DNA from 2 places in the Kosakonia sp. MUSA4 genome. Region 2 is predicted to be linked to the other one. Evidence: predicted binding sites of a transcription regulator. Region 2 holds the regulator's gene; the other holds the start of a gene.

Region 1 (3,420 bases), 200 kb from region 2:
CGGCGGCCTGCGTCAAACCGCTCAATCCCAGCAGCACGCTGAGCAGTAATAAAGGGCGTTGACCATCAGATTTGCGCCATACCGCCATCAACAAATAGCTCAATGCCGTTGATAAAGCTGGAGGCATCCGACGCGAGGAAAGCCACCACTTTGCCGACCTCTTCCGGTTCGCCAAGACGGCCCAGCGGGACTTGCGCGGCCAGCGCGTCAAACAGGCCCTGACGGTGTTCATCCGGGACTAAATCGCCAAGACCCGGTGTGCGGATGGGGCCAGGGCTGACCACGTTGACGCGGATACCGCGGCCTTGCAGATCCAGCGACCACGAGCGGGCAAAGTTACGCACGGCGGCTTTACTGGCGCTGTAGACGCTGAAGTTGGCGGTCCCTTTGATCGACACGGTAGAACCCGTCAGCACAACCGATGCGCCATTCACCAGCAACGGCAGCGCTTTCTGTACGGTAAACAGCACGCCGCGTACGTTGGTGGCAAAAATGCGGTCGAAATGCTCTTCGGTAATCGACCCCAGCGGCAGCATATCGCCGCCCCCGGCGTTGGCGTGAAGGATGTCGAGTCGCCCGGCGCTTTTGGCGATTTGCGCATACACCGCGTCGAGATCCGCCGGAACGGACGCATCCGCACGAATGCCGGTTACGTTGGCGCCCACTTCAGCGATTGCTGCATCCAGCGCTTTCTGCCGACGGCCGGTAATAAAGACGCGTGCACCCTGGGCTACCAGTTCTTTCGCCGTTGCCAGGCCGATACCGCTGGTGCCGCCGGTGACAAGGGCAATTTTTCCGCTCAGTGGTTTCGTCATTTTTCTGTTCCTCAGTTTGGGTTTTAGGGTTTACCAACGGTCAGCCGGGCTGACGTCTTCGGTATGGCTGTACTGTAGCGCTGGCGTTTTTATTGAAAAATAGCGAAAAATGAAAATGACTATTCACCGTTGTGTATAATCAGCTTGCACCAGTAAAGGGGAAATGTATGGATCAGTTGCAGGCAATACGGGCTTTTGCCCGCGTAGTGGAAGCCGGGAATTTTACCCGGGCGGCAGATTCACTGGAGATGCCCAACGCCACGCTGAGTAAACTGGTGCAGGAGCTGGAAGCGCACCTCGGCGTGCGGTTGTTGCAGCGTACCACCCGCCGGGTGACGGTGACGCCGGAAGGACGAGACTATTACGACAAGACCGCGCGCATTCTGCGCGATCTGGAGGATATCGATACCTCCTTTAACAGCGTGCGCAGCCATCCGCGGGGTCAGTTGCGGATTGACGTCGGCGGCTCCACGGCGCGCGATGTGCTGATCCCGGCGCTGCCGGAGTTTCTGGCGCGCTACCCGGATATCCGTATCGATCTTGGCGTTTCTGACCGCGCGGTGGATCTGATCAGCGACAACGTGGACTGCGTGATCCGCGGCGGCCCGCTGGATAACTCCTCGCTGATCGCCCGCCAGATTGGTGCCGCAACGCTGCTGACCTGCGCCACGCCCGCGTATCTGAAAGCCTTTGGCACGCCCGCCTATCCGGATGAGCTGAAAAACGGCCACCGGCTGGTGAGTTATCTGTCGCCGCAAACCGGCAGAGCCTTCCCCTTACGTTTTGAGCGCGACGGCGAAAAGTGTGAAATCAAGGTCGATCACCACATCGGCGTAAACGAGAGTAACGCCCATCTGGCTGCCGGTCTGGCCGGGCTGGGGATTATTCAGACCTTCAGCTATGCGCTGGAAAGCGCACTGAAGAGCGGCGCGCTGGTAGAAATTTTGCGCCCGTGGCGTCCCGCGCCCTACCCTTTCCATGTGGTCTATCCGCAAAACCGCCACGTCACGCATCGCCTGCGGGTTTTTATTGACTGGCTGCTGGAGAGTTTCCCGAAAAATGTTAGCCGCTAATGTCGGCATATTATTTTCGTGACTCAACGAATAACAAAGTTAATAATGAAGAAAATTTGAAAGCATTATGGATTAACGGTGATATTTTATTTTTTCTTATTTATTTATCGCTCAATTGAACCCGGAGATATATTTGTAACATACTGATTTTAAACTATATTTAAATTTGTAAATTTTGAATAGTTATTATCTTGATAATAAATTTCATTTCCATTAACGTCATTCCCGCATGATGAGGATTCTCTGGCGAATAACGTTTTCCCCATCGTGCAAATAATCCCTCTCGTTTTTTACTCATTTAATGACGCAGATAACCGCCGCAGTCCGGGCATGTATTCTCTTTTTTATGCCACGGCTCAGGGAGGCGTCACTACGCCCGAAAAAAGCGAGAACCGCACACATAAAAATACAGGGAATATGGCATGAAACACGCTTCGCATTACCCACTGGCTATGCTGATTCACGCGGCGCTGTGGGGTCTGGCGCTTCCGGTACAGGCCGCTGACACCAGTAATACTTCTGACCAAACTGCGACGGAGACAGCCAAAACGCAGGAAGATACGCTGGTGGTGACCGCCGCCAAACAGACGTTGCAGGCTTCCGGCGTTTCCACCATCACCGCCGAACAAATCCGCAAACACCCACCCGCCCGCGATGTCTCTGAACTTATCCGCACGCAGCCTGGCGTCAACCTGACCGGCAACTCCACCAGCGGCCAGCGCGGTAATAACCGCCAGATCGACATCCGCGGTATGGGGCCGGAAAACACGCTGATTCTGGTGGATGGCAAACCGGTGACCAGCCGTAACTCGGTGCGCTATGGCTGGCGTGGCGATCGTGACAGCCGTGGCGACAGCAACTGGGTACCGGCGGAAATGATCGAACGTATCGATGTGATCCGTGGCCCGGCCGCCGCGCGCTACGGTAACGGTGCGATGGGCGGCGTGGTGAATATCATCACCAAACCTACCACCGGCGAATGGCACGGTTCGTGGAACACCTATCTGAACGCGCCGCAGCATCGCAAAGAGGGTTCGACGAAACGCACCAACTTCAGCCTGAACGGCCCGCTTTCCGATACCGTCAGCTTTAATTTGTGGGGCAACCTGAGCAAAACCCAGGCCGACGCGCAGGACATCAACTCCGGCCACGAAGCCGCACGCACCGGCTCCTACGCCGGTTCCTACCCGGCAGGCCGTGAAGGGGCGATCAATAAAGATATTCACGGCAAAGTGCGCTGGGAATTCGCCCCGATGCAGGCACTGGAGTTTGAATCCGGCTACAGCCGTCAGGGCAACCTGTACGCAGGCGATACGCAGAACACCAACACCAGCACGCTGGTGAAAAGTATGTATGGCAAAGAGACCAACCGCCTTTACCGCCAGAACTGGGGCGTGACCTGGACCGGCAGCTGGGACAATGGTGTGACAACCAACACCTACGCCCAGTATGAACACACCCGCAACTCGCGGCTCGGCGAAGGGTTGGCTGGCGGCACGGAAGGGATCTTCTCCAGCGATAAGTTCTTCGAT
Region 2 (3,420 bases):
GAAAAAACCGGAAGCGGGCAAAGGCATCATCGATCAGAGCAAGCAGGACAAACCATGGGCTAAATCTCAGGTCTGCCAGTCTATGGTCAAAGAGGGTAAGGTTGCAGATGTTGAGCATCTTTCCAGCTACTTTGGTATTGAGGTCAGCAAGCTGGTGAAAGCGCACGGTATCGGCACCATGCAGGCGTGGCAGGATGGCCTGAAAGATGCTAAAAATGCCGCCGAGTTTGCCACCGATCACGTCAATGTTAACTTCTGGGATACGCTCTACTGGGGCGGTTTCGATTCGGTAAATGACTGGGCAAACAAAGGGTTCCGCGTCATTGTCTCGAACCCGGACTATGTTTACCTCGACTTCCCGAACGAAGTCCATCCGGCGGAAAGCGGCTACTACTGGGGCACGCGCTTTAGCGATGAGCGCAAGATCTTCAGCTTTGCGCCGGACAACATGCCGCAAAATGCTGAAACCTCACTGGATCGCGACGGCAATCCATTCAACGCGAAATCGGACAAACTATGGCCTGGAGCCTATGGTCTTTCTGCTCAGTTGTGGAGTGAAGTGGTACGTACCGACAACCAGATGGAGTACATGATTTATCCACGCATGATTGCGGTCGCAGAGCGTGCCTGGCACCGCGCCGGTTGGGAACAGGATTATCAGGCCGGTCGCGAGTACAAAGGCGGTGAAACTCATCTGGTCGATGTAAAAGCGCTGGATAAAGACTGGACCCGCTTTGCAAATCTGTTAGGCCATCGTGAACTGGCAAAACTGGACAAAGCAGGCATTAACTACCGCCTGCCTGTACCGGGCGCGCGCGTGGTCGGCGGCAAGCTGGAAGCCAATACCAGCTTCCCGGGAATGGTCGTGGAATATTCTACGGACGGCGGTAAAAACTGGCTGCGCTACGATGATAAAGCGCGTCCGCAGGTGAGCGGGGAAGTGCAGATCCGCACCGCCAGCCCGGACGGCAAACGTTTCAGCCGTGTGGATAGCGTGAAAGCGTAATTATTGCTGAAGTAACCTGCCCGGCAGCGCAAACCTGCCGGGCATTTTTGTTTTTGAAGGGCAAAAAAAAAGCCAACCTGAAGGCTGGCTTGAGTATGAAAAGGGATTATTTCGCATCGTGCGCGTGTTCATCTTCGCGGCAGTCACCCTCGGCGCAGTGGCCGTACAGGTAAAGACTGTGGTTCGTCAGGCGAATGCCGTGTTTGGCGGCGATTTCACGCTGACGCGCTTCGATGGAATCATCACTGAATTCGATCACTTTGCCGCAGTCGAGGCAAATCAGGTGATCGTGGTGATGCTGCTGAGTCAGTTCAAAAACGGATTTCCCGCCTTCGAAGTTATGACGGGTCACAATGCCGGCGTCATCAAACTGGTTCAGTACACGATATACTGTCGCCAGCCCGATCTCTTCGCCCATGTCGATCAGTCGTTTATATAAATCTTCCGCACTGACATGATGGTTATCCGGTTCCTGAAGCACTTCCAGGATTTTTAACCGAGGAAGCGTGACTTTCAGGCCAGCCTTCTTTAATGCGGTATTGTTGTCAGTCATGCGGAATCTGTCCTGTTGCTATACGATTCACTTCCTCAATGGAAGTTAGAAGGAATGCACCTGGGATAATGCGTCTCATTATAGAACTGCCATGGCTAAATGAAAACTGCAAGTCCTCAAGTAAAGTAAGCTTTTAAAACGTGGTGTCACCAGCAACTCCTGTGCTTCATAACACCACTTTAGCAGGGCTTATTGTACAGCGATGGAGAAAAAAGTTAAAAATTTGTAGCAATTATTTCCATTGCTTTTACCTATTAATACCACGTAACCCACAGATTACGCCGTAAAATCAGGCGTTGATGATGTCATCAAGATGTAACTCTTCGCGAACTTGCTTAACCCATTTTTGTACACGTTCTGCGGTCATTTCTGGCTGACGATCTTCGTCAATCGCCAGACCAACGAAATGGCCATCATCCACCAGCCCTTTAGAGGCTTCGAAATGGTAGCCTGCAGTCGGCCAATGGCCCACGATAGTCGCGCCGCGCGGCTCAATAATATCGCGGATCGTACCCAGCGCATCACAGAAATATTCTGCATAGTCTTCCTGATCGCCGCAGCCAAACAGCGCAACTAACTTACCATTAAAATCAATGTCTTCCAGCGTCGGGAAGAAATCATCCCAGTCGCACTGCGCTTCGCCATAATACCAGGTCGGAATGCCGAGCAGCAGAATGTCATATCCTTCGATATCTTCTTTGCTGCTCTTGGCAATGTCATGTACGTCGGCAACGTCCTTACCAAGCTGACTCTGAATCATTTTCGCAATATTTTCGGTGTTGCCGGTGTCGCTGCCGAAGAAAATACCTGTAATTGCCATGAGTAAAATAACCTCTTGAAACCTAATGAATATGATGGTGGCGCTTTGCCCACAGATAAGGGCAATCATAGCAGAACAGAGAAGCGCGCGAAAACAGCTATCGCCGCGGAGTGCACTGTATGACACATGAAAACGTGAAAATAAGAGAGGTGATTCGGAGTAATTACTTTCCGCGCAATGCGCTCAGCTGTGCCAGCAGCATCTCTTCGATAAGTTCGCTGCGGCTCATGTCACGCGCATCGGCAAGTTCGTTTAACGCATCAACGGCTTCCACGTTCAGTTTTAGCTCGACGCGTTTAAGCCCACGAACTTTATCGCGTTTTAATTGATTGCGTTTGTTGATGCGTAACTGTTCATCACGCGAGAGCGGATTCGTCTTCGGCCGTCCCGGGCGACGCTCATTCGCGAACAGATCCAGGGTTGTACGGTCCGTTTGTTCTTTAGCCATGTTTAAGCATACTACGGGAAAGACAAGCAATCGGGCTGCCGCCCGGGCTGAATAGCGCGCCATCATACATCAGCATAACGGGCGCGCCAACGGGCGGACGCGTTCTGGCGACTGGTCGCCGCCTTTTTAATCAGTTTGACTTTTCAGCGAGATAACGATTAATTGCCCGCATCACCGCTTCAGGTTTTTCCGCATGCACCCAGTGACCGGCACCAGCAATCACATGCGCGCGCGCCTGCGGGAACTGTTCAAGCAAAGCGCTCCGGTACTGCTCCGTAACGTAAGGGGAGTTGCCGCCGCAGACAAACAGTGCCGGATGAGGCCATGCGGGAATGGTTTCCCAGCCGACAATATGCGGATATTGCACCCACAACACCGGCACATTGAAACGCCATACACCGTCAACAAACGACTTCAGCAGAAACTGGATCACGCCTTCTTCTTTTACATGCTCGCGCATTAGCGAAGCCGCTTGCTGGCGCGTAGTGACCTGCGCGTCAGTGACCGCATTGATCGCGGCAAATATCTCGTCATGACGGCGAACGTGGTAATCGACCGGTGCAATATCAATCGCCACCAGCTTTTCTACGCGT

What was found. Region 2 encodes Fur, which represses iron uptake genes when iron is present. Its sites were predicted from a motif close to ATAATAATGAGAACNACTATCAA; they were not measured.
Region 1: the regulator Fur is predicted to act here: its motif matches at 2,080-2,102, upstream of C0557_RS05890 (TonB-dependent siderophore receptor).

The regions. Positions count from the first base shown of each region.
Region 1 is NZ_CP025697.1:1,241,819-1,245,238, reverse strand. Features, by position in the region: gene C0557_RS05900 (SDR family oxidoreductase) at 66-815, opposite strand; gene C0557_RS05895 (LysR family transcriptional regulator) at 983-1,888, shown strand; gene C0557_RS05890 (TonB-dependent siderophore receptor) at 2,311-3,420, shown strand, end outside.
Region 2 is NZ_CP025697.1:1,442,662-1,446,081, forward strand. Features, by position in the region: gene C0557_RS06870 (beta-N-acetylhexosaminidase) at 1-1,006, shown strand, start outside; gene fur (ferric iron uptake transcriptional regulator) at 1,113-1,559, opposite strand; gene fldA (flavodoxin FldA) at 1,849-2,379, opposite strand; gene ybfE (LexA regulated protein) at 2,543-2,827, opposite strand; gene ybfF (esterase) at 2,958-3,420, opposite strand, start outside.